2 regions of the Vagococcus sp. genome follow, and region 2 is predicted to be linked to the other one. Evidence: predicted binding sites of a transcription regulator. Region 2 holds the regulator's gene; the other holds the start of a gene.
What was found. Region 2 encodes HrcA, which represses chaperone genes, less so after heat shock. Its sites were predicted from a motif close to TTAGCACTCNNNNNNNNNGAGTGCTAA; they were not measured.

Region 1: groES (co-chaperone GroES) is a predicted target of HrcA. The motif match lies at 9,893-9,919, and genes of this name have one in related genera.

The regions. Positions count from the first base shown of each region.
Region 1 is NZ_JBQEIL010000002.1:200,961-216,269, reverse strand. It holds gene ACTJFD_RS03060 (competence protein CoiA) at 1-912, opposite strand, end outside; gene queG (tRNA epoxyqueuosine(34) reductase QueG) at 1,012-2,166, shown strand; gene hisC (histidinol-phosphate transaminase) at 2,182-3,264, shown strand; gene ACTJFD_RS03045 (hypothetical protein) at 3,323-3,628, opposite strand; gene ACTJFD_RS03040 (DUF2089 family protein) at 3,625-3,903, opposite strand; gene ACTJFD_RS03035 (hypothetical protein) at 4,043-4,186, opposite strand; gene ACTJFD_RS03030 (ABC-F family ATP-binding cassette domain-containing protein) at 4,245-6,188, opposite strand; gene ACTJFD_RS03025 (redox-sensing transcriptional repressor Rex) at 6,619-7,248, shown strand; gene ACTJFD_RS03020 (LLM class flavin-dependent oxidoreductase) at 7,441-8,526, shown strand; gene ACTJFD_RS03015 (NADPH-dependent FMN reductase) at 8,540-9,106, shown strand; gene ACTJFD_RS03010 (CPBP family intramembrane glutamic endopeptidase) at 9,156-9,776, opposite strand; gene groES (co-chaperone GroES) at 9,960-10,244, shown strand; gene groL (chaperonin GroEL) at 10,284-11,912, shown strand; gene ACTJFD_RS02995 (hypothetical protein) at 12,001-12,627, opposite strand; gene ACTJFD_RS02990 (IS3 family transposase) at 12,835-13,005, opposite strand; gene ACTJFD_RS02985 (helix-turn-helix transcriptional regulator) at 13,276-14,208, opposite strand; gene ACTJFD_RS02980 (DJ-1/PfpI family protein) at 14,306-14,944, shown strand; gene ACTJFD_RS02975 (PTS sugar transporter subunit IIC) at 15,135-15,309, opposite strand, start outside.
Region 2 is NZ_JBQEIL010000005.1:54,304-69,612, forward strand. It holds gene rnpM (RNase P modulator RnpM) at 1-24, shown strand, start outside; gene ACTJFD_RS06175 (L7Ae/L30e/S12e/Gadd45 family ribosomal protein) at 17-322, shown strand; gene infB (translation initiation factor IF-2) at 348-2,735, shown strand; gene rbfA (30S ribosome-binding factor RbfA) at 2,756-3,106, shown strand; gene ACTJFD_RS06190 (Gfo/Idh/MocA family protein) at 3,197-4,156, shown strand; gene truB (tRNA pseudouridine(55) synthase TruB) at 4,338-5,255, shown strand; gene ribF (riboflavin biosynthesis protein RibF) at 5,267-6,214, shown strand; gene hemW (radical SAM family heme chaperone HemW) at 6,216-7,352, shown strand; gene hrcA (heat-inducible transcriptional repressor HrcA) at 7,617-8,666, shown strand; gene grpE (nucleotide exchange factor GrpE) at 8,684-9,244, shown strand; gene dnaK (molecular chaperone DnaK) at 9,286-11,115, shown strand; gene dnaJ (molecular chaperone DnaJ) at 11,263-12,435, shown strand; gene ACTJFD_RS06230 (metal ABC transporter solute-binding protein, Zn/Mn family) at 12,575-13,510, shown strand; gene gndA (NADP-dependent phosphogluconate dehydrogenase) at 13,637-15,058, shown strand; gene ACTJFD_RS06240 (LysR family transcriptional regulator) at 15,102-15,309, opposite strand, start outside.

The sequences.
Region 1 (15,309 bases), on a different contig from region 2:
CGATAAATAGCCAGAAGACTGCAATTTTTCAAAGAGCAAAATCCGAATAACCACTTCTTTTTCCCCTAACAAAATATCGGTTAGTGAAGGAACTTGATAAATTAAAGGTAACTGACGCAAATTTAATCCTTTTTGATATAAGAATTGTTGCAATTGAAATAATGAAGAAGGTGCTCGATAGTTTACGCTATTCCAATATTGACGATTTAATTTGGTTTGTGCTAAAAGAGGCTGTCGTTCTCGCCAAGTTTCCGTAAAATTTGTTCCTTCTTGAAAAGCGTTTAATAGATTCCATTTTTCTAGAGATAGATAATGAAAATGACCAGACCAATGCGCTTTTTTTTGCTCAATACCATAACATAAAACTAATTGCTTCTTTCGAACAGATAACCCCCAAAGATAATAACCTAACCTAGGGGAGAATTCGATAAATTGACGTTGCAACCTCGTTAAATAGCGCTGAGATAATTTTGGATACAACGCTTCTCCTAACAACCAATGAACTTGATAACCTTTTCTTCGATAACAAGAGGTTCGTTTCCATAATTTTTTATAGCTTAAGGGACTACATTGAAATTCAATCGCATGCGTCATTTCAAGTAAACAATCTGGGCGCTGTTTCAGTTGTGGTAAGTAAGCTTCCAACTCTGCTTTTAGCTTAAATTGATGAGCATTTTCCATTACAAGCGCTTTTCCAGCAAGATGCTCGTTTGTTTCTCCTTCTGAAAAATAATGGCATTGGCTATTTTTTTGATGGGCAAAGTGCGCACGTTTGCAACTCCCTTTTTTTAAAATAACCTCTTCGCCACAATCACAGCAATAATAACGACTTTCGGCTAATTTTTTCAATTCACTTTGAGTAATTCCAACCAAGTTAATTAGCTGGTATTTCTCACTTTTAGCTATAAACATCACAAACTCCTCCTCTATTTCACTTTAAAGAATGACTAAATTATGAGATAATCACTTCAATAATTAAGATATGTAAATAAGATAGAAAGGAGTTTTTTTATGTATCCATCACTTAAAGATAAAATCATCACTGCCAGCCAAGAATTAGGCATTGATAAAATTGGTTTCACCACTGCAGCTCCTTTTGACCATCTTAAAAACAGCTTGGAAGAACAAAAAGCAAAGGGACATACTACTGGTTTTGAGCATCCTGTTATTGATGAACGGCTTTACCCTGACAAAATTTTTGAGCACCCTCAATCGATTATTTCAATTGCTTTAGCCTATCCCTCTCGCATCAAAAACAGACCCAAAAGTGTAAGAGGGGAAAAGCGTGGTAAATTTGCTCGTGCCTCTTGGGGTATTGACTACCACCATATTTTAGAAGACCGATTACAACGTTTGATTACTTTTATAAAAACAGAATGTATTTTAGAGGAGAATTTGAACTTTAAACCGATGGTCGATACGGGAGAGTTAATTGACGTCGCTGTCGCTCAACGGGCTGGTTTAGGCTTTATCGGTAAAAATGGGTTACTCATTACAGAGGAATTTGGTTCTTATGTTTATCTTGGCGAAATTATTACTAATATCCCTTTTGAAGCGGATCAACCAAAAGAAAATCAATGTGGAAGTTGTACTAAATGTGTCGACTATTGCCCGACGTCTGCCTTACTTGGTGATGGTCGCATGAATGCGACACGCTGTTTATCTTATCAAACGCAAACTAAAGGCTATATGCCTGAAGAATATCGACCTAAAATTAGAACCATTATTTACGGTTGTGATATTTGCCAAGAAGTTTGTCCTTTTAACAAAGGCAAAGATTCACACTTTCATCAAGAAATGGAGCCAGATCCAGAAATCGTTCAGCCTGTTTTGATTCCCTTGCTTTCTATCTCCAATAGAGAATTCAAAGAAAAATTTGGCTATCTCGCTGGCTCTTGGCGAGGGAAAAAACCGATACAACGGAATGCAATCATTGCACTTGCCAACGCCCGTGACAAGCCAAGCCTTCCTCATCTTTTAAAGTGTATTGAAGATGACCCTCGACCGATGATTCGTGGGACAGCTGCATGGGCTGTTAGCATAATCGACCCGAAAAACATAGAAATCTTGACTTTTTTAAATGAAAAAATATTAAAAGAAACCGATGATGAAACTATCTTAGAATTTCAAAAAGCAATCACAAGAATGAACGAAGCATTCAACTAAAGGAGTTTAATTAAAATGCAAAGAAAAAAAAGTTTACAACACTTATCCGCCTATGTTCCCGGAAAACCAATTGAAGATGTCCTCAAAGAATATGGATTAACTTCTGCTATCAAACTAGCTTCTAATGAAAATCCTTATGGTTATTCACCTAAAGTTAAACAAACATTACAGGATAACTTAGAGCATTTACAAATCTATCCTGATGGTGGAGCAAAAGTTTTAAAAGAAGCTCTAGCCAAATATCACCAACTAACCCCTGAACAATTTTTAATAGGAGCCGGATTAGATGAAATTATTCAAATCATTTCACGCTCACTACTTTCTGAAGGCGACAACGTGATTGTCGCTGATCCGACTTTCCCACAATATGGGTTGCATGCGACTATTGAAGGGTCTAACGTCAAAAAAATCTCTGTCGATCCAAAGACTGGTTTAACTAATTTAAATGAAATGCTGGCTGCAATTGATAGTGATACTAAGATTATCTGGTTATGTAATCCCAATAACCCAACAGGAACTTACCTCAAACAAAGAGACATTAAGCGTTTTTTAGAAAAAGTCCCTAACCATGTTTTAGTAATTAGTGATGAAGCCTATTATGACTATGTTACAGAAGAAAAAATGCCAACAAGCTTGCCATTTATAAACGAATTTGAAAATTTAGTTATCTTACGTACTTTTTCAAAAGCCTATGGTTTAGCTGGGTTACGTGTTGGATATGCGATTGTTCCTAACGATCTCAATGCTATTTTTAACATTACACGACTGCCATTTAATAGCCATTCTTTAGCACAAAAGGCGGCGATCACTGCGTTAGCGGATCAAGCTTTTGTTGCAAAATCACAAGAACTTAATCAAATAGAACGTGAAAAATGGGAAGCCTTTTTAATACAATTAGGGCTTCACTACTATCATTCTGAAGCTAATTTTATTTTCTTTGAGGTCAAACAAGAGACCCTCTCGTTATCTGAGGAACTACTTAAAAAAGGCTTTATCATTCGAGCAGGGTTAAAACCAGGTTGGCTTCGTATTACAATTGGTACTGCTGCAGATAACTTAGCGATTCAAAAAGAATTAAAAAAAATAATCAAAAAATAAGTACTTTCCAAAAAAAGACCTGAAAACTGTTTATCAGTTTTTCAGGTCTTTTTTTATTCTATCTTTTTTCTAAATCTTTTGCTTCCATTTTCTCTAGATCTTTCTTTATTTTTTTCTCCTTTGCATCAGAACCATCATGCCAAGCCATATAAAATATGAACATCAGAACTGCTAATAATAAGAACAACATCAAAATTTTACCGAAAGTCAGTGTCGTCGATTTCGGAAGTAGGTAAATGACTAAATAACCGATAAACCCAGCAGGTAAAACAAGACCTAGCCATTTATTTTTTATGTAGCCAAACCCCCACTGAATCATTCCAGCACCTAAACAAATTAAAAACTGTATCATTTCTTGCTTCATTCTTTCTCAAACCTCTCATAATTTTTTAAAATTTCTTTACCTATTTCCAGACTAATTTTTTCATCAATCACTAATTTCATCACAGACGCTCTAAAATTATTCTCTTGATTATTTGAAAAAAGATTAATTTTTTCAATCAGACGATCCATTCGTAAGCGGACCGTAGGATAGCTAACATCATAAACTTTCGCCAATTCTTTTAGTGAACCAGAAGTCAATATAATTTCTTTAACAAACTGTTGATCTTCCTCACTTAATTTTATAAACCAATCCATTGTTCTTCCTCCAGTAATTTAACTTTGTTAAAAATATATTAACAAAGTTAAAGTTAAAAGTAAATAATTTTAACTTTAATTTATTAAATTATAAAAAAACACCGATTGATTTCCAACCGATGCTCTTTACCATTCTTCTTTATTTTCTAATTTTAATCGATAAAATAATCCCAAAAACAAGCATTGCTAGCACTAAAACAATCTTAAAAATAGTTTGATTGATGAGATATACTAACATTAAAATCAAACAAACACTCAAAATAATCAAATTTTCTTTTTTCATTTCATTGCTCCTCTTTGTTAAGTAAAAATCAAGTGATTCCTCACCTTTCTCTTTTTATTTATTCAAAATCTTCTAATTCTAGAGAGGCTTCTTCCCAGTCTTGCAATAATTGATCCTGTTTTTCAGTTAAATTGTTCAATTCTTTATTTAAAGTTTGTAATTTTCCTAAATCAGCCATATTTTCAGGTTTTTCCATTTCACGTTGAACGTTCTCTAAATCAAGTTCAATTTGGTTCATTTCTTCTTCGATAGTCGCAACTTTTCGTTCTAATGTCCGACGTTCGCGCTGTTTGACTTTATCCATTTTATACTCACGTTTTGTTTCCGTCATCACTTTGACTTGTTCGGCCTCAGGTTGATTCGTCAACAAAGCGACTTGCTCTTCTTCAAGTTTTTTCTCTAAGTAATAATCATAATCACCATGATATAACGTACTGCCCTCTGCGGATAATTCTAAAACACCCGTTGCAATTCGGTTAATAAAATAGCGGTCATGGGACACAAATAAAATTGTTCCTTCATAGTCAATTAGTGCATTTTCTAAAACTTCTTTGCTATCAATATCCAAATGGTTTGTTGGCTCATCTAAAATTAAGAAGTTATCTTTATTCATCGATAATTTCGCCAAAGCAACACGCGCTTTTTCGCCTCCACTTAGTAAAGGAATCGTTTTCTTAACATCTTCACCCGAAAATAAAAAACTCCCTAAAACGGTTCTGATTTCTTTTTCTGGTGTGTTTGAATGCTCGCTCCAGAGTTCCTCTAATACAGTTTGTGTTGAATGTAATTTTGCTTGTTCTTGATCGTAATACCCAATATCAACTTGATGACCTAAATCAATACTCCCTCTTATCAAAGGGATTTCTTTAATAATTGTTTTAAGTAACGTTGATTTTCCAACACCATTTGGCCCTACTAAAGCAATGGCTTCTTGACGGCGAAGTTCTAAATTAACAGGCTCACTCAAGGATTTTTGGTCATAACCAATCGCAGCCTCTTTCACACTTAGCACTTCACGACCAGAAGGACGCTCACTTTGGAATAAAAATTTAGCCGATTTTTCATCCCCCATCGGACGATCTAAACGCGTCATCTTTTCTAACTGTTTACGACGACTCTGCGCACGTTTGGTTGTCGAAGCTCGCACTAGATTTCTAGCTACAAAATCTTCCAGTTTTGCGATTTCAACTTGTTGTTTCTCAAATTCTTTCCACTCACGCTCTAAACGCTCATCCTTTTGATCGAGATAGCGACTATAGTTCCCTGGATAATGAATTAATTTTTGTCGACTTAACTCATAAACTTCCTGAACGATTTTATCTAAAAAGTAGCGGTCATGGGATACGATCAAAAGAGCGCCACGATAACCTTGAAGATAACTTTCCAACCAACTTAACGTTTCAATATCCAAATGATTCGTCGGCTCATCCAAAATTAAAAGTTGCGGTTTTTCTAATAAAAGACGAGCCAATGCTAATCTTGTTTTTTGACCACCCGATAACGTACTCACAACTCGGTTATAAAAATCATCTTGAAAATTAAAACCATGTAAGACTGACTTAATTTCAGATTCGTAACCATAGCCATTGACTTGTTCGAACTCATGTTGTAATGAGGAATAGCTATTGAGCAACTGTTCATACTCTTTTTCAGATAGCTCACCTGATGCTGCTTCCGCAATTTTTAATTCATACGTTCTTAATTTCGTTTCCATCTCACGAACAGCATCAAAAACCGTTAACATTTCTTCCCAAACAGTATGGTCTGATTCCAAACCTGTGTGTTGATCTAAATATCCCATCGTTAAATTTTTAACTTTTGAAATAGAACCTTCATCTGCTGAATCAATGCCTGCTATTATTTTTAAAAGCGTCGATTTACCTGCACCATTGCGTCCAACTAACGCAATTCGACTCCGATCCTGCACTTCTAATTGTATATTTTCAAACAAGACTTCCTCGCCAAAATGACGGGCGACTTGATTCGCTTGTAATAAAATCATTGTTTCCTCCACCTTTAATATTCTGAGCTTAGTTTATCATATTTTTTAATCAGATAGGATAAAAGCTTTATTTTTGCATCGCTTAAAAAGAGACACTCCTTTTTTAATCCCACCTGTCCCTTTACACTAAAAAACCTTAGCTTTCACTTTTCAAATTAAAGTTTAATTTATTAAATTTACTTAAAAATTTCGCCTTACTTTTCGTACAAATAAAACGAGGGACACTCAATAAAAAGACATTATATAAAAAAATGACTATTTAATCGACAGATTTTTCATTGCAACGAAGGATATAAAAAGACTAGAACCCTATAAAAATAAGCATCATAATTGCTTTTAATGGATGCAACCGTTATTCTAGTAACGTGAAGTATTATACAAGCATATAATGAAACACTTTTCGTTTAATATAAAGGGAGGAAATAACTCAATGAAAGATATGGAAATCCCTAAAGCAACAGCCAAGCGTTTACCGTTGTACTATCGCTATTTAAAATTTCTCTTCGATTCAGGCAAACAAAAAGTGTCATCGACTGAATTAAGTGAAGCCGTTAAAGTCGATAGTGCTACCATTCGTCGTGATTTTTCTTATTTCGGAGAATTAGGAAAACGCGGTTATGGTTATGATGTTGAAAGTTTAATGAACTTCTTTGGAAAAACATTAAATGAAGATATTTTAACGCATGTTGCTTTAGTTGGTGTCGGAAATCTCGGACACGCCTTACTTAACTATAAATTCCATCAAAGTGATAGCATTAGAATCAGCGCTGCTTTTGATGCAGACCCAGAAATCGGTGGACGTATTTTAGAAGGGGTCCCTGTTTATCCTGTAACAGAACTCGTACAACAAGTTAAAGAACAAAAAATTGAAGTCGCTATTTTAACAGTTCCTATGGAAGCAGCACAACCAATTGCTGATCAATTAATTGAAGCAGGTATTAAAGGAATTATGAACTTTACTCCTGTTCGTATCACCACACCTGATGATGTGATGGTTCAAAACGTTGATTTAACGAACGAGTTACAAACACTTATTTATTTTTTATCACACTATAAATAAAGAAAAAACCGAAGTTCAAAAAATGAGTTTTCTCGTTTTTTGAAACTTCGGTTTTTTCTTTAAATCCTGTGAATCAGTGACTTCTTTTATTAAACCCCCATTTTTGAAAGAGTCCAAGCAAATTACTTACTTTTTGTAAGTAATGATGCTATATTATTATTATCTTAAAGAAACGAAAGAAGGGGAAACCTTATGTCAAATATTCAATTTAAACACAATCCAAATACCCTACCTGTTTTTGATTCTAAAAAAGGAATGGAGTTTGGTGTTTATACGTTAGGGGATCACTTGATGAATCCTCTTACTAAAGAAATCCTTAGTGCCCAAGAGAGAATTCAACAAATTAAAGAGATGGCTATTTTATCAGAACAAGCCGGGCTTGATATCTTCGTTCTGGGTGAAAGCCATCAAGATGGTTTTGTTTCTCAAGCACACGCTATTATCCTAGCTGCGATTGTTGAAGCCACTAATACAATTAAAGTTTCAAGTGGCTCAACCATTGTTAGTACGTCTGATCCTGTTAGAATTTTTGAAAATTTCGCAACTCTTGATCTACTATCCAATGGGCGAGTGGAATTAATTGGTGGGCGTGCTTCGCGCGTTGGCTTATTTAAATTACTTGGGTATGATTTAAATCATTATGAAGAATTATTTGAAGAAAAATTTGATTTGTTATTAAAATTAAATCAAGAAGAATATGTGACCTGGGAAGGACAATTTCGTGCTTCTTTAGATCATGCACATATCATTCCACGTCCCGTCAATCAGCATCTTCCTATTTGGCGTGCTGTTGGTGGTGGTTCTGGTAGTGCCGCCCGAGCAGGACATGCTGGGGTACCGATGACTTTAGCTATGCTTAGTGGTCCGGCGAGTATCTTCAAACGAATTATTGATATTTATCGCGAATCAGCCAAACAAAATGGCTTTGATGAAACGACCTTACCCGTAACTACAGGTGGCTTTTTTCATATTGCGAAAGATATGGATACAGCACTAAAAGAATATTATCCACATATTAATCATGGTTTTACTCAATCGAATGGTCAAAACTTTCCCAAACAAGCCTTTGCTCACGCGAGAGATCCAAAAAGTATTATTAATGTTGGAGAAGTAAATCAAGTCATTGAAAAAATACTTTATCAACATGAAGTTTTTGGAAATCAACGCTACATTGCTCAACTTGATTTTGGAGGAATGCCGTTTGATAAAATCATGAGCAACATTGAAATCCTCGGTACACACGTCTTACCGGCTGTCCGAAAATACACTGCGAAATAAGGAGGAATGACAGATGAAAACCATTTTTTTGTCCGGATCTACCATTGGAAAAACAACCTTGCTTGGTATGAACAAACTAATCAAAAAATATCAAGAAATACATCCAAATCATCAAACAACCTTTATCAATTTAGCCGAATTAAATGTTGAATTTAGTGATGGTCGGAATTATTTAGATTATGAAGGAGAAACTGCGTTTGTTGCGAACGAAATGATGAATGCAGATATTATCTTTATCGGTTCCCCTACCTTTCAAGCTTCAATTCCAGCGACATTAAAAAATATTTTTGATTTATTACCACAGAAAGCTTTCGCACAAAAAACAGTAGGTATCCTGATGACCGCTGGATCAGACAAACATTATCTTGTTGCTGAAACGCAATTAAAACCGATTTTAAGTTATATGAAAGCGAATATTGTACCGACTTATGTTTTTATCAACAATACTGATATCATCGGGCAAGAGATTACGAATGATGACGTTCTGTTCAGGATAGACAACCTCATTGAAGATACCGTTGCTCTGGCTGAAACCTCTCAATTGATTCAAGCAAAAATAGAGGAAGATTACGGATTTTAAAAAAGACAAGATGGCAATAAAAATGCCCTCTTGTCTTTTAATTTTAAGATTAGCCGTACATCAATAAAATTAAACCATTCATTCCAACATGTGCAATGAGGGATGGTAAAATCGATGACGTTTTATTTTGTAAATAACCATAAAACAAACCTAAACTAAAGTAAATCAGAATTTGACCATCTCCATGCAAGACTGAAAAAAGAAAACTCGCAATCATAATGGATAACAACGGTGAGACTTTTTCAGATAAAGCTGTTGGGATAAAATAGCGAAACACTATTTCCTCCATGATAGGTGTTAGTAAAAATGGCACTAAAAAATAAAAAGGAACGTGCTGAAACAGTGTCAGAATTTGAGCTGTATTCTCAGATACTACGACTTTCCCTAATAATAAAAATTGAAGTTTTCCAACAATAAATTGTAATAAAAAACTCAAAGCAATACCACCTAAACCGATCAAAATAAGTTTTTCATTCCCAATCGTTCCCCTTCTCTTTGACTTATCTTTCCGGTAAAGCCAAATAACACTCCCTGTTGCCAATAGATACACGACTAAAAGAAGACTCGTTTTTACGATTGGCCGTAAACCGAAGCGGTTAAAAAATAATGACCCATTCATCGCAGCCAAATAGGCAAATGCACTCCATAATAAATTCTGTCTTTTTGACATTTCTTCGCCTCTTTTTTTTAAGATAACTAAAGCATACCTTACTCTTCCCTTTAATTCATCCTCATTTTAGCAAAATACTTGCAAAAGATTTAAAAACTCGTTATGATAGAAAAGGATTAGCAATCAGTACTTAAGAGTGCTAATTGCTAAAAACAACTTTAAACATTTGTGGAGGGATTAATCGTGTTAAAACCATTAGGAGATCGTATTATCATCGAAATCAAAGAGGTTGAAGAAACAACAACAAGTGGGCTTGTTTTAACTTCTGCTTCGAAAGAAAAGTCTCAAACCGGAGAAATCATTGCGGTAGGCGAAGGACGCACCCTTGACAACGGGACAAAATTACCCGTAGCAGTCGTAGTTGGGCAAACAGTGATGTTTGAAAAATATGCTGGCCAAGAAGTAAAATTTGAAGGTCATGATTACTTAATTGTTCATGAAAAAGATATTATCGCAATTGTCGAGTAAGACAAACAATAACTAAAAAATTTATGAGGTGAATAGGATATGGCAAAAGATATTAAATTTTCAGAAGATGCTCGTGCATCAATGATGCGTGGAGTCGATACATTAGCTAATATTGTCAAAGTAACATTAGGACCTAAAGGACGTAACGTTGTTTTGGATAAATCATTTGGTTCTCCATTAATTACTAATGATGGGGTGACAATCGCTAAAGAAGTTGAATTAGAAGATCGTTTTGAAAATATGGGTGCTAAATTAGTCGCTGAGGTCGCATCAAAAACAAATGATATCGCGGGTGATGGAACGACAACAGCAACTGTTCTGACACAAGCCATTGTTCGTGAAGGACTTAAAAATGTAACAGCCGGTGCTAATCCTTTAGGCATTCGTCGTGGGATTGAGTTAGCGACAAAAGCTGCTGTTGAAGAATTACATGCCATTTCAAAAAAGGTTGACTCTAAAGAAGCCATTGCACAAGTCGCTGCGGTTTCATCTGGAAGTGATCAAGTAGGTGAATTAGTTTCAGAAGCGATGCAAAAAGTTGGTAACGATGGTGTGATCACTATTGAAGAATCTAAAGGAATTGAAACAGAATTAGACGTTGTTGAAGGAATGCAATTTGACCGTGGTTACTTATCTCAATATATGGTAACAGATAACGATAAAATGGAAGCTATTTTAGAAAATCCTTATTTATTAATTACTGATAAAAAAATCTCAAACATTCAAGATATTTTACCTTTATTAGAACAAATTTTACAAGAAGGTAAACCTCTATTAATTATCGCTGACGATGTTGATGGTGAAGCTTTACCGACTCTCGTTTTAAATAAAATTCGTGGAACCTTTAATGTAGCTGCGGTTAAAGCCCCTGGCTTTGGTGACCGCCGTAAAGAAATGTTACAAGATATCGCTACATTAACTGGAGCGACTGTGATTACAGAAGAATTAGGCTTAGATTTAAAAGATACAACGATTGATGCTTTGGGTACTGCAAGTAAAGTTGTTGTTACAAAAGAACATACCACTATCGTTGAAGGTGGCGGTAATAAAGCAGCGATTGATGATCGTGTCGCTTTAATTCGTTCTCATATTGCTGAAACAACTTCTGATTTCGACCGTGAAAAACTACAAGAACGCTTAGCTAAATTAGCTGGCGGTGTGGCAGTCATCAAAGTTGGAGCTGCGACTGAAACAGAATTAAAAGAATTAAAATTACGAATTGAAGATGCTTTGAATGCAACTCGTGCAGCTGTTGAAGAAGGTATTGTTTCTGGTGGTGGTACTGCCTTTGTAAACGTCCTTAACGCTGTTTCTCAAGTTGAAGCTGAAGGTGATGAAGAAACTGGTGTCAATATCGTTCTACGTGCGTTAGAAGAACCTGTTCGCCAAATCGCTGAAAATGCAGGTATGGAAGGTTCTGTCATTGTTGATAAACTAAAACAAGCTGAGTTAGGCATGGGCTTCAATGCTAAAACAAATGAATGGGTAAACATGATTGATGCTGGAATTGTTGATCCAACTAAAGTTTCTCGTTCAGCACTTCAAAATGCAGCAAGTGTCGCTGCTCTTCTTCTAACAACAGAAGGTGTCATTGCAGACCATCCTGAACCAGAAATGCCAAGCATGCCTGGCGGAATGGATCCATCAATGATGGGCGGTATGATGTAAACTCTTTAAAAGAGACATATTGATATAAAAGTAACCACATGAGACATTACGTTTCATGTGGTTTTTTTGATGTGGAATGTGATGTTTTTTAAGTCATAAATGGATTTTCTAAAAAAGTAATTTCCTGATTAATAGCATCAACTCTAGCTTTTACCCCAATAGGCAATATACATCTTGGTGTCGCATGTCCAAAATTCACATTGTATACAATTGGTAAATCATTATTACCAACTACTTCTGTTAATATCTGTTTGTATTCTTCATAAAACACTTCATCTTGTGGTTTACCGAATATAATACCATTGATAACTTCGAAAAGCCCCATCTCCCTTAACTTCAATAACATTTTTCTTAAAGTTTCAGGATTTTCTTTTACTTCTGATGTTTCAAGAAACATTATTTTTCCAGTCCAATCTTCTAAAGATGGAAAGATATTATATTCTTTAATAATATTAGGTTCATCTTTATGGGTATAAGGTGTTAACATATCATATATACTATCGATACAACCTCCTAACAATTCACCTTCAAAAATTGGCTTTCCTTGTAGTAATTCATAACCTTTATTATCTGCATGACTCACTCTATTTTCACCTATTGATTTAGCTGAAAAATCTTTTCTCTCTTCATACCAAACTTTACTAGGACGAATTGATTCAAATGGTTCGGAGTCTTCAAAGTAATTTTTAAAATATTCTTCTGTATAAGGCAACATACCATCACTAATTTCTCCTATATCTGGAATTAATGACATACCATAATACGTTACTAATTCCAGTCCATAAAACATAAAGTGTGAATTGGCAACACTTTTCTGTACAAAAACTATAAGGTCTTTATTTTCTTTAAATAGTTATTTTATATCCTGCTAAATAGTCTGTTTCAATTCCCAATCTAAACGATAATTAATCGGGGAATGATATTAAAGCTTTCCATGTTTTCTAAACTTATTCCACCAATTAACATAATCCATTAACTCATACTGCAATTCAAACAAGGAATCAAAAGATTGTTGGTAAATAAACTCAAGATTAAACACTCGATACGTTGCTTCTGCCACCGAGTTGTCATAAGGACAACCTGAACGTAACAAAATATTAGCGATTTTTTGTTCATTTTTACTGGTAACTTAAGGTTTAAACTTCAGTATTGTATCGATTGAAATGAAATTAAATTCTCTCATTATTTGCCGTGTTTTTCTCCTTGAAACGATTAATCCTCGATCTTTAATCCGTCTTAATTTTCTAATAGTTGTCGTGAGATAAACTCCTGCTCTATTTTTTATTAAGTATAGATACCTTAATTTTTTATAAAAAGTATTTAACAAATTAAAATCTATCCCTTTTATAGGTACAGTTCTAAATTATTTTTCATATATTTGGAATAAATTAGCTATTTTTCTTTTTAATGCTGAACGAATATGTAAAGGTTCTAAGCATTCGCATTGTTCTCCAAAACTTAAAAGAATCCCGTAATAATAGTCATTTTCTATAAAAGGAAAATTAAGAATATAATGATTTTCTCCATCTTTCAAAAAACTATCATAGTCACAATAGTCAAGTAATCGTTCCATAATTGATTCATGAATACGAAGTTTAACAGTTACCTTTAATTGATTTGAAATTTCCGTTGCATCTAAAAAAGGTTTCGGATAGTCTTTGGGAATGAATGTCATTTCTTCTATTTTTAGGTCTGACAAGCGAGTTAATTTAAACAATCGAAAATCATTTCGCTCATAACAGTATCCATAAAGATACCACTGGGTATTTTTTAAGACAAGTTGATAAGGTTCAATTTGTCTTTTAGTTTTAATACCACTATGATTGAGATACTCAAAAAAAAGTAATTGATTTTTTTGTAAAGCGTTTTTTATAATATTTAGATAGACTTCTAAATCCCTATCTCCCATCCAATGACTAAAATCAATATGTAATTGTTCTGTCTGCAAATTAATTGATTCTAATTTATCTGCTGGGATAAATTTCTTTATTTTTGTCAGAGTATTTGTGACCTCTTTATTTTTCATTATATTGGGAATACTAGAAACCCCTGTTAGGAGTGTGATTATATCTGCTTCTGAAAAAGTATTCTTATCCATCTTATAATTTTCCATAATTTCAAACCCTCCACCAACACCAGAAGTAGAATGAACGGGAATCCCTGCCATACTAATCGCCTCTATATCACGATAAATAGTACGAGTTGACACTTCAAAAATAGTAGCCAACTCTTTTGCACTTATTCTTTGTTTATCGATAAGAATTATAATAATGCTAATCAATCTACTCATCTTCATTTATGAACCACCTTTTAATTATTTTGATATTGTTGCCATAGTGTTGTCAGCAATTGATAAGTATAATGATAACAGAACTAATTAATGGAGGGAAATTATGAAAACAATTTATATTTATGTATTAGATACACTAGCAGACTGGGAATTAGGTTACGTTATTGCAGAATTAAATTCTAAACGTTTTTTTAAAGCAAATGCTCCTTTACTAACAATTAAAACAGTCGGTTATTCTAAACAACCGATTCAAACTATGGGAGGGATTGAAATAGTACCGGACTGTTTAGTTGAAGATATTGAATTAAGTAACAATAGTGTACTTTTGCTACCAGGTGCAGATACATGGGATAGTCCTCACAATATAAATATTATCAAAAAAGCCAAAGAAATACTTTTAGCCAAAGGAACAGTCGGAGCAATTTGCGGTGCTACTGTACCACTTGCCAACTTTGGCATATTGGATGAATATTCACATACTAGTAATGGAATTGGGTTTCTTGATATGTTCTGCCCTACTTATCAAGGACAAAAATTATATTTAGATGTCCCTTCTGTCTCCGATAACAATCTAATTACTGCAAGCTCAGCAGGCGCTTTAATGTGGACAAAACACATTATTGAGTGTTTAAATATATTTGAACAAGATACCTTAGAAGCTTGGTATCACTATTTTCATACAGGAGAAGCCCTTTACTTTTTTGAACTTATGCAAACATTACCTTCTACCAATAATATTTAGTTTTTCTAATTTCTAGCCGATCTCTATCCACTAGAAATGATTCTACTTTTTTATTTATCCAATTAAGTTTGACAAATAAAAGCCTAAAAAAAGGAACAAAATCTGACGAAAGATTTTGTTCCTTTTTTCTCGAGACTTTACTTTATTCAATTTGAGAATCATCAACACGATTTATTGTACAATTAAATAATTATTCAGCTAGTAATTTTAATTCTTCTTTTTCAACTGCTTTAAAGAATGGATAATACATCACAAAACTAACAGCGACTAGGAAGAAAGTAAAGACCACATTTTTCCAATCCATACTAGATAAATAAGCTTGAGCAAAGAAGGGTGAAAATGATGGGTCAACGATATAACCATTC
Region 2 (15,309 bases):
AGAGAGCTATTTGCGAATGAATAATCAACAAAAAGTTTTAAATCTGCTTGGATTAGCTATGAGAGCAGGAAAACTAGTTTCTGGAGAAGAAACAACCCTGCAAGCTGTTCGTGCAGGAGAACTTAATTTGGTCATTATAGGTAATGATCTGAGTCAAAATACTACAAAAAAAATGAATGATAAATGTCATTCATATGATACGCCACTCTTATCCTTTTGTACGCAGGCTGAGTTAGGTCATGCGATAGGAAAAAAACGAGGTATCGTTGGAATAAAAGATAGAGGATTTTCTCGAAAGATGAGTGAACTAATGAAAGAATAAATAAAAAGAATAGGATGGTGATTGCATGAGTAAAAAACGCGTGTACGAATTAGCGAAAGAATTAGATGTTACTAGTAAAGATTTAGTTGAAAAAGCTCATACCATAGGAATTGATGTCAAAAACCATATGAGTACTGTTTCACCTAATGATGAAGTGAAAATTCGTAAACAATTAGTAGATAAGGCGTCACCTGAAAAAAAAATCATGCCAAAAAAAGACAACAAGCCTACTACTAAGCAAGGTCATTCTAGCCAAAAATCAGAAAATACAAAACAAAGTAAGGATGTTCATGTGAATAAACAGAATCCAAATAATCGCACTCAATCAGATAATAAAAAAACGCAAGGTGCGAAAACAAACCAAACGCAAAAAAATAACCAAGGGACTAAAAACACACCACCAGTAAAAAGTACGCAAAAACCGACAACTCAGTCGAATACAAAACCGACTCAAGGGACAACAAATAGTGCTCAGGGTGCTAAAACGGGTCAACAATCAAATAATCAACCGGCTAAAGGCAGTAAAAATCGTCCACAAGGAAATCAACCTAACAATCGTTATAACAAACGAAATAATCGTAATCACCGAGGACGTAAGGGTAAATATAACCCATCAACAAAACCGGCAGTACCACCACGTAAATTTAAAGAATTGCCAGAAGTGTTAATCTATACTGAAGGTATGAATGTAGCAGATATTGCTAAGAAAATTTATCGTGAACCAGCAGAAATTATTAAAAAATTATTTATGTTAGGTGTTATGGTTAACCAAAATCAAGCGCTTGATAAAGATACAATTGAATTATTAGCGACTGATTATGGAATGGAAGCTCAAGAAAAAATTCAAGAAGATGTAGCTGATATTGATAAATTCTTTGAAGTTGAGGCCATCGATGAGGATAAATTAGTTTCTCGACCACCGGTTGTTACTATTATGGGGCACGTTGACCATGGTAAAACAACACTTTTAGATACATTACGTGATGCACGTGTGACATTGGGTGAAGCGGGTGGAATTACGCAACATATTGGAGCGTATCAAATTGAAGTCCAAGGAAAACCAATTACTTTCCTTGATACTCCAGGACATGCGGCATTTACAAGTATGCGTGCTCGTGGCGCAAGTATTACAGATATTACTATTTTAGTCGTTGCAGCTGATGATGGTGTAATGCCTCAAACGGTTGAAGCGATCAATCATGCTAAAGCAGCAGGAGTTCCAATTATTGTTGCAGTCAATAAAATTGATAAACCAGCAGCGAATGCTGATCGTGTCATGCAAGAATTAAGTGAACATGGCTTGATCCCAGAAGCTTGGGGTGGCGATACTATTTTTGTACCTATCTCTGCTAAATTTGGCGATAATATTGAAGAACTATTAGAGATGATTTTACTAGTTGCTGAAGTTGAAGACTATCAAGCGAATCCAGAACAGCGTGCAATTGGTAGTGTTATTGAAGCACGTCTTGATAAGAGTAAAGGACCGATTGTTACTTTATTAGTTCAACAAGGAACTTTAAAAATTGGTGATCCAATTGTTGTTGGTAATACGCACGGACGTGTTCGTGTGATGACAAACGATATTGGTCGCCGTGATAAAACAGCGGGGCCTGCAACACCAGTTGAAATCACTGGTTTAAATGATGTTCCTCAAGCGGGTGATCGTTTTGTAACCTTTGATGATGAAAAAACAGCTCGTGCAGCCGGAGAAGAACGTGCAAAACGTGCTTTAATGGAACATCGTACTGTGAATAGTCGTGTTACTTTGGATAACCTATTTGAAAGCTTGAAAGATGGTGAAATCAAAGAAGTTAACGTGATTATCAAAGCAGATGTTCAAGGAACTGCTGAAGCGTTAGCAGCAAGTTTAAATAAGATTGATGTTGAGGGTGTTCGAGTTAAAATCGTCCATTCAGCTGTAGGAGCAATTAACGAGAGTGATATTACATTAGCTTCAGCAAGTAATGCAATTATTGTTGGATTTAACGTTCGACCAACTCCACAAGCTCGTGTCCAAGCCGATCAAGAAAAAGTAGATATTCGTTTACATCGTATTATTTATAAAGTAATTGAAGAGATTGAAACAGCAATGAAAGGGATGTTAGATCCTGAATTTGTTGAAAAAATCACAGGTCAAATGCAAGTTCGTGAAACTTATAAGGTTTCTAAAGTTGGAACGATTGCTGGTTGTTATGTAACGGAAGGTTATATTCGTCGAGATAGCGGTATTCGTTTAATTCGTGATGGTATCGTGATTTTCGAAGGCGATTTAGCTAGTTTGAAACGCTTTAAAGATGATGCTAAAGAAGTGAAACTAGGTTTTGAATGTGGTGTAACAATTGAGAACTTCAATGATGTAAAAGTGGATGATGTTATCGAAGGATTCATCATGGAAGAAATTAAACCAAAATAAATTTTTAGGAGGGCAAATCAATGGCTAACTATCGTAATCGTCGTGTCGCACAAGAAATCATGCGTGAAGTGAACGATATTTTACAAAAGAAAGTTCGCGATCCTCGAATAGAAAATGTAACTATTACTGAAGTAAGTGTTACAGGTGATTTGCAGCAAGCAACAATTTATTATAGTTCGTTAGCTGAAAAAGCTTCTGAAAAGGAGAAAGTTCAAAAAGGGCTTGAAAAAGCAACGGGGTTGATTCGTCGAGAATTAGGCCAACGTTTACAAATTTATAAAACTCCTGAGATTGCCTTTGAGGTAGATCAATCGGTTGCTTATGGTAATCACATTGATGAATTAATTAATAAATTGAATAAACAAGATTAAAAGTAACCTAGACTTTTTGAAAGTCTAGGTTTTTTTTATGCTCTGGGTTATGCTAGAATGAAAGTAGGTAACTAGGAAGGATTTGATAAAATGGTTAAAACAATAGGTGTGGTTGGGACTGGCTCGATTGCCCATGAATTTTTAAAAATGATTGATCGTACTCAATACGATGTAAAAGCAGTTTTTAATCCGAATCCCGTTTCACTTTCTCGTTTTGCAGAAGAGTATGCAATTGATAAAAAATTTAGTCGTTATAATGACTTTCTCTTAGAGGATTTAGATATGATTTACATTGGTTCACCTAATCAAACTCATTATACTTATATCAAAGAGGCACTTTTGGCGAATAAGCATGTATTATGTGAGAAAGTCATGGTCTTGCAAGGGAGTGAAGCTCGCGAATTATTTAGTTTAGCGAAAGATAGGGATTTAGTATTACTTGAAGCGATGAGTCTTTTTTATATGCCTTTATATCGAGAAGTTGAAAAATTAATTCATTCTAAAAAGCTTGGTAAAATGAGTGGACTTAATATAACGTTTGGTAGTTGCAAAGAATATGATCCAGAAAATCGTTTTTTCTCACTAGCAAAAGGAGGCGGAGCTTTATTTGATATTGGGACCTATGCATTATCTGCAGCAGTTTTTATATTAGGACAGCAAACCGAACTACTAGCAACAAAAGTAATTATGGCTGATACTGGCGTGGATGAAAAATCATTAACTTTATTAACGAATGAAGAGCAAGTATTAGCAAGTGTTTCTTTTTCTTTCAGAGGAAGAATGCCTAAGCAAATCATTCTATCTGGAGATGAAGGCTATTTAACGATTGAAGAGTTTCCACGTGCTGAGGAAGGCACCGTGATTTATAATACAGGTGAAAAAGAAAAGTTGAACGTAGGATCACATCGTGAACTATTCAATTATGAATTAGAACGAATGAATGCCTATATTTCAGGTGAAATTGAAGGGCAAGATGTGAGAGAAACGACATTAAAAGTAATTGAAATTATGGATGAAATGCGTGAGCAATGGGGTTGGAACTTAGAGTAGTTTAGAACTGTTGTATTAAAGCTGATAAGAATGAGCAATCAAATCGCTAGATTGCTCATTTTTATTTGTTCAATAGTTGATAAAAAAGAAATGGCATTTAATTTTATCAGGTGATAAAAGCTTACGTCATCTCTTAACTATGTTATAATGTTAAAGATATTTTAGATTAGGAGAAGTTGATATGGAAGGAATTATTCCCTTATGGAAACCGCGTGGTATGACAAGCCATGATTGTGTTTTTCAGCTAAGAAAAATTTTGCAAACAAGAAAAGTCGGGCACAGTGGAACTTTGGATCCAGATGTTGATGGAGTTCTTCCTATTTGTGTTGGGCGTGCGACAAAAGTTGTTGAATACTTACAAGATTCAGATAAAGTTTATCAAGGAGAAATCACGTTGGGTTTTTCTACTGAAACCGAAGATAAATCGGGAGCTGTTGTTGAAACAACGTTCATTGATCAGCCTTTTTTAGCGGAAGAAATTGATGCGGCTATGGCGTCTTTTATGGGTGAGATAAAGCAACAACCCCCGATGTATTCTGCAGTTAAAGTTAATGGCCGTCGTTTGTATGATTATGCGAGAGCGGGCGAAGAAGTTGAACGTCCAATTCGTGTTGCGCAAATCAAAGATTATCGTCGAACAAGTGATGTAGTGTATCATCCAGAAAATAAAACACAAACCTGGCGATTTGAAGTAACTTGTGGCAAAGGGACGTATGTTCGGACATTAGCGGTTGATACCGGTAAAGCTTTGGGCGTCGCAGCACATATGTCTGATTTGACACGTCTTAAAAGTGGTGGCTTTTCAGTCGCCGAGGCCGTAACGATTGAAACACTACGCAAATCAATGGAAGAGAATGATGCAGAAAAGCATTTTTTTCCTTTAGAATATGGGGTTCGTTCGTTTCAAAGCTTAGAGTTATCCGATAACCAATATCAAGAGATCAAAAATGGGTTGGTTGTTCCAGAGAGTTATTTCGGAACAACGTCAAAGGAATGGCCGCTTCTTTTAGTTTATGGTGAACAGGCGATTTCAATTTATGGTCTCCATCCGACTAAAAAAGGAATGTTAAAACCAGTAAAAGTTTTTCGAAATGATTAGGAGTGTTTAATATGCAAACAATTCAGATCCACCATCCCTACCGAAAAAATCAAATTCCGACAGAGGAAGTGGTGATGGCTTTAGGATTTTTTGATGGTGTTCATCGAGGGCATCAAAAAGTGATTAAAACAGCAAAAAAAACGGCAGATGCTAGAGGGTTAAAATTAGCGGTCATGACATTTAATCATCACCCTTCTGTTGTTTTTAAAAAAAATGCCGTTCAATCATTGCGCTATCTGACAACAATTGATCAAAAGAAAAAGCAAATGGAGCATTTGGGAGTGGATTATTTATATGTGATTGAATTTACATCGTCATTTGCCAATCTTTCTCCTCAAGCATTTGTTGATCAGTATTTAGTGGAGTTACATGTGAAAATTGCCGTCGCAGGATTTGATTACACCTATGGTAAAAGAGAGGTAGCGAATATGGCAACCTTACCTGATTACGCTAAAGGACGATTTGAAATTGTCGAGGTCCCGAAGGAAGTTGATAAGGTCGAAAAAATAAGTTCAACTCGAATTCGTGAATTGATGGCACAAGGAAATATGGAAGAAGCAAATCTTTGTCTTGGCTATCCTTATCAGATTAGCGGTTTGGTTGTCCATGGAGATAAACGGGGACGTACCTTGGGTTTTCCAACGGCTAATGTTGCTCCCCATGCAAATTCGTTATTACCCCGAGGCGGTGTCTATGCAGTCAAAATAAAAGTGGCTAACAAGTGGCATCTTGGTATGGCGCAAATCGGTTATAATATTACCTTTGAAGCTGACCGACCAATGACAATTGAAGTTAATATCTTAGATTTTGATCAAGATATTTATGGAGAACATGTTTCTGTTGCTTGGTATCACTTTATTCGTAATGAATTAAAATTCGATGGCGTAGAAGGACTAGTTGAACAATTAAAACAGGATCAACAAGATACTGAAGGTTATTTTAACCAGTTAGGAGAATAAAATGACATCAGCATATATTCATATTCCTTTTTGTGAGCACATTTGTTTTTATTGTGATTTTAATAAGGTTTTTATTGAAGGGCAACCTGTAGACGAATATATTGAGGCTCTGATTAAAGAAATAAAATTAACGAAAGAAGTTTATCCTTCAAATAAAACAGAAACTATTTATATTGGAGGTGGAACACCGACTTCTTTGTCTGCAAAACAATTGGATCGTCTGCTAGAAGGAGTTCGTCGTTATTTGCCTTTTGATGATCAAGATGAATTTACAGTAGAGGCAAATCCTGGAGATTTAACGCTAGATAAATTAAAAGTTTTACAAGACCATGGTGTTAATCGTGTGTCCATGGGGGTTCAAACTTTTGATGATCGACTATTGAAAAAAATTGGTCGAAAACATACAGCGCAAGATGTGTTTGATACGATGAAAATTTTTGAACAAGCGGATTTTAGAAACGTTAGTGTCGATTTAATTTATGCTTTGCCTAATCAGACAATCGAAAGTTTTGAGGATACTCTAACTAAAGCGATTGCTTTAGATTTACCTCACTACTCAATGTATTCATTGATTTTAGAAAATAAAACAATGTTTTATAATTGGGCTCGTCAGGGGCGGTTGCATTTGCCTGGCATTGACGTGGAAGGTGATATGTTTGAGTTAGCCATTAAAAAGATGGAACAAGCAGGTCGCTATCAGTATGAAATTAGTAATTTTGCGTTACCAGGTTATGAGAGTCAACACAATCTAGTTTATTGGAATAATGAGCATTATTATGGATTGGGTGCTGGAGCAAGTGGCTATCTTGGAAATATTCGCTATAAAAATCATGGACCGATTCAACATTATCTAGAACCATTGCGTCAAAATAAGCGTCCGGTTATTCAGGTTGAAGATTTAACATTAGAAAATCGAATGGAAGAAGAGATGTTTTTAGGGCTAAGAAAATTAAAAGGTGTGTCACTTTCTCATTTCGAGCAAAAGTTTGGTTGTCGCTATGATGATGTCTATGGAAAAATTACTCAAGAAATGATTGCAAAAGAGTTGATGAAAAAAGAAGATGACTTTGTTTCTTTGTCTGATAAAGGGCTGATACTTGGAAATGAAGTTTTTGAAAAGTTTTTATTATCAACTTAAAATAAATTTCGTTAAGACTAGGATCTGACTTAGTCTTGACGATTTTTTACTAAAAAGAAGCTTTAATAAAAAATTAAAAAATAAAAGAGCGAGCATGTCTTACTAAATGTTGATATACCAATGGTTTACAATCGTTTTTAGCAGTTAGTTCAGTCGAGTGCTAAAAAAAGAAGGTTTTTCATTGACATGTGATTTAATAGTTGGTATATTATTAACTGTAGTTAGCACTTGCTTTAAAAGAGTGCTAAAGAGAAGGTGATAGAGATGCTCAGTGAAAGACAACTGAATATTTTTAGTTTATTGGTTCATCTATACACAGAAACGGGTGTTCCGGTTGGATCAAATACGTTAATGAATGGCGGGATTAAAGCTAGCTCAGCAACAATTAGGAACGATTTAGTAAAATTGGAAGAGTTAGAGTTAATTCAAAAAGTGCATTCTTCATCAGGACGTGTCCCCTCAGCAGAAGGCTATCGATTTTATATTGACCATTTAATGAAACCATCACATGTTTCATTAAATGAAATTGATCGAATACGTCAATCGTTTAATCGAAAGTATAGTGCCACAAATGAAATTATCGAAGTATCTGCTAAAATTTTATCTGATTTAACAAACTATACTGCTTTTTCTCTTGGACCAGAGGTTAAAGAAAGAAAGTTAACAAGTTTTAAAATTATCCCTCTGAATAGTCATCAGTTAATTGCTGTGATTGTGACAGATAAAGGATATGTTAAAAGTCAGGTTTTTACTGTTCCTGAAGAAGTTTCATCAAGTGACATTGAAAAAATGATAAATATCATTAATGATCGCTTGATAGGAAAAAGCCTGTTGACGGTTTATCATCAATTAAGAACAGAAATCCCTTTGATTCTACAACGGTATTTTACTAATTCATCGCATATGTTACTTTTGTTCGAAGATGTTTTTCATCAAGTGTTTGATGAACAAATTTATGTAAGTGGTGGAATGAATTTATTGAATTCAGATATTTTTTCTGATATTTCTGAGTTTAAATCTGTCTATTCTTTATTTACAGATACTGAACGATTGAGTAAATTGATAGTACCTAGCGAAGCCGGAGTTGAGATTAGAATTGGTAATGAAATGAATAATAAACTCTTATCAAACTTAAGTTTAATTACAGCATCTTATGATGTTTCCGAGCATGGAAATGGTGTTATTGCTTTACTAGGTCCCACGAGTATGTCATATTCTAAGGTGACGGGATTGGTTAATGTCTTTAAAAATGAATTATCCGAACATTTAGAATCACATTACCGTAGTCTAGGTAATTCAAATAGTAGTAGTTAGGAAGGAGAGGTTTGATTTTGAACAATGAAGAATCGAAACAAGAAGAAGTTCTAGAGGAAAAAGCAATAAATGAGGAAATAACAGATCAAGTTGTTGAGGAAACAGCGACTGACTTGACTGAACAAGATCAGAAAATTCAAGAATTAGAAAAAGCTTTAAATGAAATGGAAGATAAATTTTTAAGAGCGCAAGCTGAATTAGCTAACATGCGTAATCGTAATAAGAAAGAACGTGAAGAAGCAGCCAAATATCGTTCACAAGATCTAGGTAAAGCTTTATTACCGGCATTGGATAATCTTGACCGGGCTTTATCAATCGAACCAACGGATGAACATGGGGATAATATGCGTAAAGGAATTGAGATGGTTCGTGAAAGTTTATTGCATGCACTTAAAGAAGTGGGCATAGAAGAAATCGAAGCGAAGGGCCAAATTTTTGATCCTAATCTACATCAAGCAGTTCAAACAATGCCAGCTGAAGGCGATCAAACAGCAGATGAAATTATTCAAGTGTTACAAAAAGGTTATCGATTGCACGATCGGATCTTAAGACCTACAATGGTTGTAGTAGCACAATAAAAATTAAAATTTAAAACTTAAATTATAAGGAGAGATTTATAATGAGTAAAATTATTGGAATCGATTTAGGAACAACAAACTCTGCAGTATCAGTATTAGAAGGCGGAGAAGCGAAAATTATTACAAACCCTGAAGGAAATCGTACGACACCATCAGTTGTTGCTTTTAAAAATGGAGAAATCCAAGTTGGTGAAGTTGCTAAACGTCAAGCAGTAACGAATCCAAATACAGTTGCTTCTATTAAACGTTACATGGGCGAGTCTGGATATAAAGTAGATATCGAAGGAAAATCATATACACCACAAGAAATTTCAGCAATGGTTTTACAATATCTAAAAGGTTTTGCTGAAGACTATTTAGGTGAAAAAGTGGATAAAGCTGTCATCACTGTTCCCGCTTACTTTAATGACGCACAACGTCAAGCGACAAAAGACGCTGGTAAAGTAGCTGGCTTAGAAGTTGAGCGTATCGTTAACGAGCCAACTGCAGCAGCTTTAGCTTATGGTTTAGATAAAACAGATAAAGAAGAAAAAGTTTTAGTATTTGACCTTGGTGGTGGTACATTTGACGTGTCAATCCTTGAATTAGGCGATGGCGTTTTTGATGTATTATCAACAGCTGGTGATAATAGTTTAGGTGGGGATGATTTTGATGAAAAAATCATTAACTACTTAGCAGAAGAATTTAAAAAAGAAAATGGCATTGATTTATCTAAAGATAAAATGGCTGTTCAACGCTTGAAAGATGCTGCTGAAAAAGCTAAAAAAGATTTATCTGGTGTAACAAGTACACAAATTAGCTTGCCATTTATTACTGCTGGCGAAGCTGGACCACTTCACTTAGAAGTAACGTTAACTCGTGCTAAATTTGATGAATTAACAGCTGATTTAGTCGAAAGAACTAAAACACCAGTTCGTCAAGCAATTAAAGATGCTGGCGTAAGTACTTCAGAAATTGATGAAGTAATCTTAGTAGGTGGATCAACTCGTATTCCTGCAGTGGTTGAAGCTGTTCGTAAAGAAACAAACAAAGAACCTAATAAATCAGTGAACCCTGATGAAGTGGTAGCAATGGGTGCTGCTATTCAAGGTGGAGTTATCTCAGGTGACGTGAAGGACGTAGTATTACTTGACGTTACACCGTTATCATTAGGTATTGAAACAATGGGTAGTGTCTTTACTAAATTAATTGACCGTAACACAACTATCCCAACAAGTAAATCACAAGTCTTCTCAACAGCAGCAGACAACCAACCAGCTGTAGATATTCATGTATTGCAAGGTGAACGTCCAATGGCATCAGATAATAAAACATTAGGTCGTTTCCAATTAACTGATATTCCAGCAGCACCACGTGGTATCCCTCAAATCGAAGTAACATTTGATATTGATAAAAACGGTATTGTTAACGTAAGTGCGAAAGACTTAGGAACACAAAAAGAACAAACAATTACAATCAAATCATCTTCAGGTTTAACAGATGAAGAAATTGATAAAATGATGAAAGATGCAGAAGCAAATGCGGAAGCTGATAAAGCTCGTAAAGAAGAAGTTGATTTACGTAATGATGTTGATGCATTGTTATTCTCAGTGGATAAAACATTGAAAGAATTAGAAGGTAAAGTCGATGCTGATGAAGTAGCTAAAGCAGAAGCAGCTCGTGATGAGTTGAAAGCTGCTGTTGAAGCAAACAACATTGAAGAAATGAAAACAAAACGTGATGAGTTAAGCGAAATCGTTCAAAACTTAACGGTTAAACTTTATGAACAAGCAGCGCAACAACAAGCAGCTGAAAATCCAGAACAAGCAGCTGAAGGTGGCGACGATGTTGTCGATGCAGATTTTGAAGAAATCAACGACAATGATAAATAACATTTTTCATTAAAATTAGAGAAGCCAAAGCAATGTGCTTTTGGCTTTTCTTTCTTGAAAGATGGTAAATGTAGTACCTAAAGGTCTGATTTTATGTTATGATTTAACAGATATTTAAGGAACAAAAAAGATGGAGGATGACGTCCAATGGCAAAAAGAGATTTTTATGAAATCTTAGGCGTTTCTAAAACGGCAACAGATGTTGAAATTAAGAAAGCCTACCGCAAGTTATCAAAAAAATATCATCCCGATATTAATAAAGAGCCTGATGCAGAAGATAAATTTAAAGAAGTTTCTGAGGCATTTGAAATTTTGAGTGATCCTCAAAAGCGTGCGGCGTATGATCAATATGGTCATTCTAGTACAGATCCAAACTTCGGTGCTGGAGGCGGCGGTTTTGGTGGTTTCCAAGATTTTGGAGGCGGCGGTTTTGGTGGTTTTGAAGATATATTTGAATCTTTCTTTGGAGGCGGTGGTGGAGGGCGTTCAAACGCTTCTAATGCACCTCGTCAAGGGGCAGATTTACAATATACGTTAGATTTAAGTTTTAATGAAGCAATTTTTGGTTTAGAGAAAAACATTCGTTTTAATCGTGAAGATGAGTGTTCAACGTGTCATGGTAGCGGAGCTAAACCAGGAACACATCCGGAAACGTGTACGAAATGTCATGGTTCAGGTACAATTAATGTTGAACGTCAAACCCCACTTGGTCGGATGATGAGTCGTCAAACGTGTGATGAATGTCAAGGTACGGGTAAGATGATTAAAGAGAAATGTGGGACTTGTTCTGGTTCTGGTCGAATGATGAAATCACATGCCGTTAAAGTAAATGTGCCTGCTGGAGTTGAAAATGGACAACAAATGCGTTTAGCAGGTCAAGGTGAAGCTGGCTATAACGGTGGTCCTTATGGCGATTTATATGTTATTTTTAGGGTCGAAGATAGCCCAATATTTGAACGTGAAGGTTCTGAAATTTATTATAAAGAAACAATTTCAATTGTTCAGGCCGCATTAGGTGATGAAATTGAAGTTCCAACAGTTCACGGTCGTGTTAAACTTCGTATTCCTGCTGGTACTCAAACGGGGACTACATTCCGTTTAAGAGGTAAAGGAGCACCTAAATTACGTACTAATACAAATGGCGATCAACATGTTACAGTTGTTGTTGAAACGCCTGTAAACCTATCAGAAGATCAAAAAGAGGTTTTACGCCAATTTGGTACGTTAACTGGCGGTAAAGCGGTGGTTGAACAAGAAGAAGGTTTTTTTGATAAAGTAAAAGATGCTTTTTCTTCTGGAAATAAAAAAAAACGTAAATAAAAACAGAAATAACTTTAGAAGTTGAAAAACTTTTGAAGTTATTTTATTTTTTTAGTTGCTTTTTTTAATCGTATCTATTACAATTTGTTAGTACTGTTAAGAGTAATCATTACGAATTAGAAAGTCGGGGGATATGAAAATGAAAAAAATAGTTATTGCTTTAGTTGGTTTATTAATACTAGCGGGTTGTACTTCAAAGACAAATGAAAAAGAAAAACCCAAAAATAAAAATGAGTTATCAATTGTTACTAGTTTTTACCCAATGTATGATTTCACTAAAAAGGTTGTAGGTGACCAAGCAGATGTCCATTTACTAATTGAAGCAGGTGTTGAGCCTCATGATTACGAGCCAAGTGCCAAAGATATGGCCAAGATTCAGGAGGCGGATGTTTTTATCTATAATTCAAATGAAATGGAAACATGGGTCAAAGATGTTCTAAAGGGAATTGATACAAAAAAAGTAAAAGTTATTGAAGCAAGCAAAGGTATTCCGTTGCTTGAGTCCAATGAAACTGATGAAGAGCATTCTGAAGAAGGTCATGAACACACGCATGCTTATGATCCGCATGTTTGGTTAAGTCCAGTCCTAGCTAAAAAAGAAGTTGAGACTATCGAACAAGGAATTAGCAGCATTGATGAAAAAAATAAAGAGTTATATGAAAAAAATCGCAAAACATACACTGATAAGTTAGAACAACTGAATCAGGAATATGTAAAAGCGACAAAAGAGGCAACACAAAGAAAATTTGTCACTCAGCATCAAGCCTTTTCTTACCTTGCTGCGCAATATAATCTGATTCAAGTTCCAATTTCAGGAATTTCACCAGAACAAGAACCAACGCCTAAAGAGTTGAAAAAAATTCAAGATGTTGTAACGAAAGAAAAAATTGACGTTATTTACACTGAAAGTTCGGCATCATCGAAAGTCGCAAAAACAATTGCTGATGCAACCGGAGCGAAATTAGTCGAGCTCAATCCATTGGAAAGTTTATCAAGTCAAGAGAAAAAAGCGGGAGCTGATTATATTTCAATTATGTCAGATAACCTATCTGCGTTGAAAGAAAGTATTCACTAATATTATGTTTGTTAAATTACCTTTCTAGGTTGGTAATAATTAGGAAAGAATGATTTAGTTTTCATGAAAAATAGGCTATAATGAGTGAGATAACTTTTTATCGGAGTAACTTTAGGAGGTCAATTGATGAGTAAACAACAAATCGGTGTCGTAGGTATGGGTGTAATGGGTAGAAACTTAGCCCTAAATATTGAAAGTAGAGGTTACAGTGTTTCTATTTATAATCGCTCAGAAGCGAGAATTAACAATGTTATCAATGCTAATCCAGGGAAAAAACTATTTCCAGCATACACTATTGAAGAACTCGTTGATTCATTAGAGAAACCAAGACGAATTATGTTGATGGTGAAAGCAGGAGAAGCTACAGATATGACGATTCAAAATTTATTACCACATTTAGATAAAGGTGATATTCTAATTGATGGTGGTAATACATTCTTTAAAGATACGATAAGAAGAAATGAAGAGTTAGCGAGTTCTGGAATTAATTTTATCGGGACTGGTGTGTCTGGCGGAGAAGAAGGAGCTTTAAAAGGACCTTCAATGATGCCAGGAGGTCAAAAAGAAGCGTATGAATTAGTAAAACCTATCTTTGAAGAAATGGCAGCAAAAGCGAATGACGGGGCTCCGTGTGTGACTTATATCGGGCCAAATGGTGCGGGACATTTTGTTAAGATGGTACATAATGGCATTGAATACGGTGATATGCAATTGATTGCTGAAGCTTATGATATTTTAACACGTGTCTTAGGTTTGTCAGTTGAGGAAGTTGCTGCTATATTTACAGAATGGAATAAAGGTGAGTTAGACAGTTACTTAATTGAAATCACTTCAGATATTTTAACTAGAAAAGATGACTTGGGAACAGGAAAACCAATTGTTGATGTTATTTTAGACGCTGCTGGAAATAAAGGAACAGGTAAATGGACAAGTCAAAATGCCTTAGATTTAGGAACACCATTACCGTTAATTACGGAATCAGTATTTGCACGTTATATCTCTGCGTTAAAAGAAGAACGTGTGGCAGCTAGTAAAATCATACCACAACCTAAAGTGGTTCCTTTTTCAGGTAACAAACAAGAAATGATTGAAAAAATTAGAAAAGCCTTATATTTTAGTAAAATTATGAGTTACGCTCAAGGGTTTGCGCAAATGAGAACGGCAAGTGAAGAATTTGAATGGGATTTAAATTATGGTGAGATAGCCAAAATATTCCGTGCAGGCTGTATCATTAGAGCACAATTCTTACAAAAAATTACTGAAGCGTATGAAAAAAATCCTGAATTGAAAAATTTAGTACTGGATGATTATTTCTTAGAAATTACCTCAGACTATCAAGAAGCTGTGAGAGAAGTTGTTTCATTAGCTGTTCAAACAGGAGTCCCTAGTCCGACGTTTTCTTCGGCGATTGCTTATTATGATTCATATCGTACAGAAAACTTGCCTGCAAATATTATTCAAGCGCAAAGAGATTATTTTGGAGCACACACTTACCTTCGTAAAGATCGTGAAGGCGTCTTCCATTATGATTGGTATGGTAAAGAATAGATTAAAAAATAAACTGAGGGCTTCTTCTTAAAAAGAGGAAACCTCAGTTTTTTAATTGTTCAATAAAATTTAGAGTAATTTGATCCAAATAACGCTCCTTGAGGCTGATTAAATGATAATGAGTAACGGGTGTACTGGGAGTGATAGGATAATAATAATTATTTATTTTTAAGGAAGTCTCCAACATAGATTCTGGTAAAATGCTATTGACTAATTGAGTAGCAACGAGTTCTTGAATTAATAAATAATTA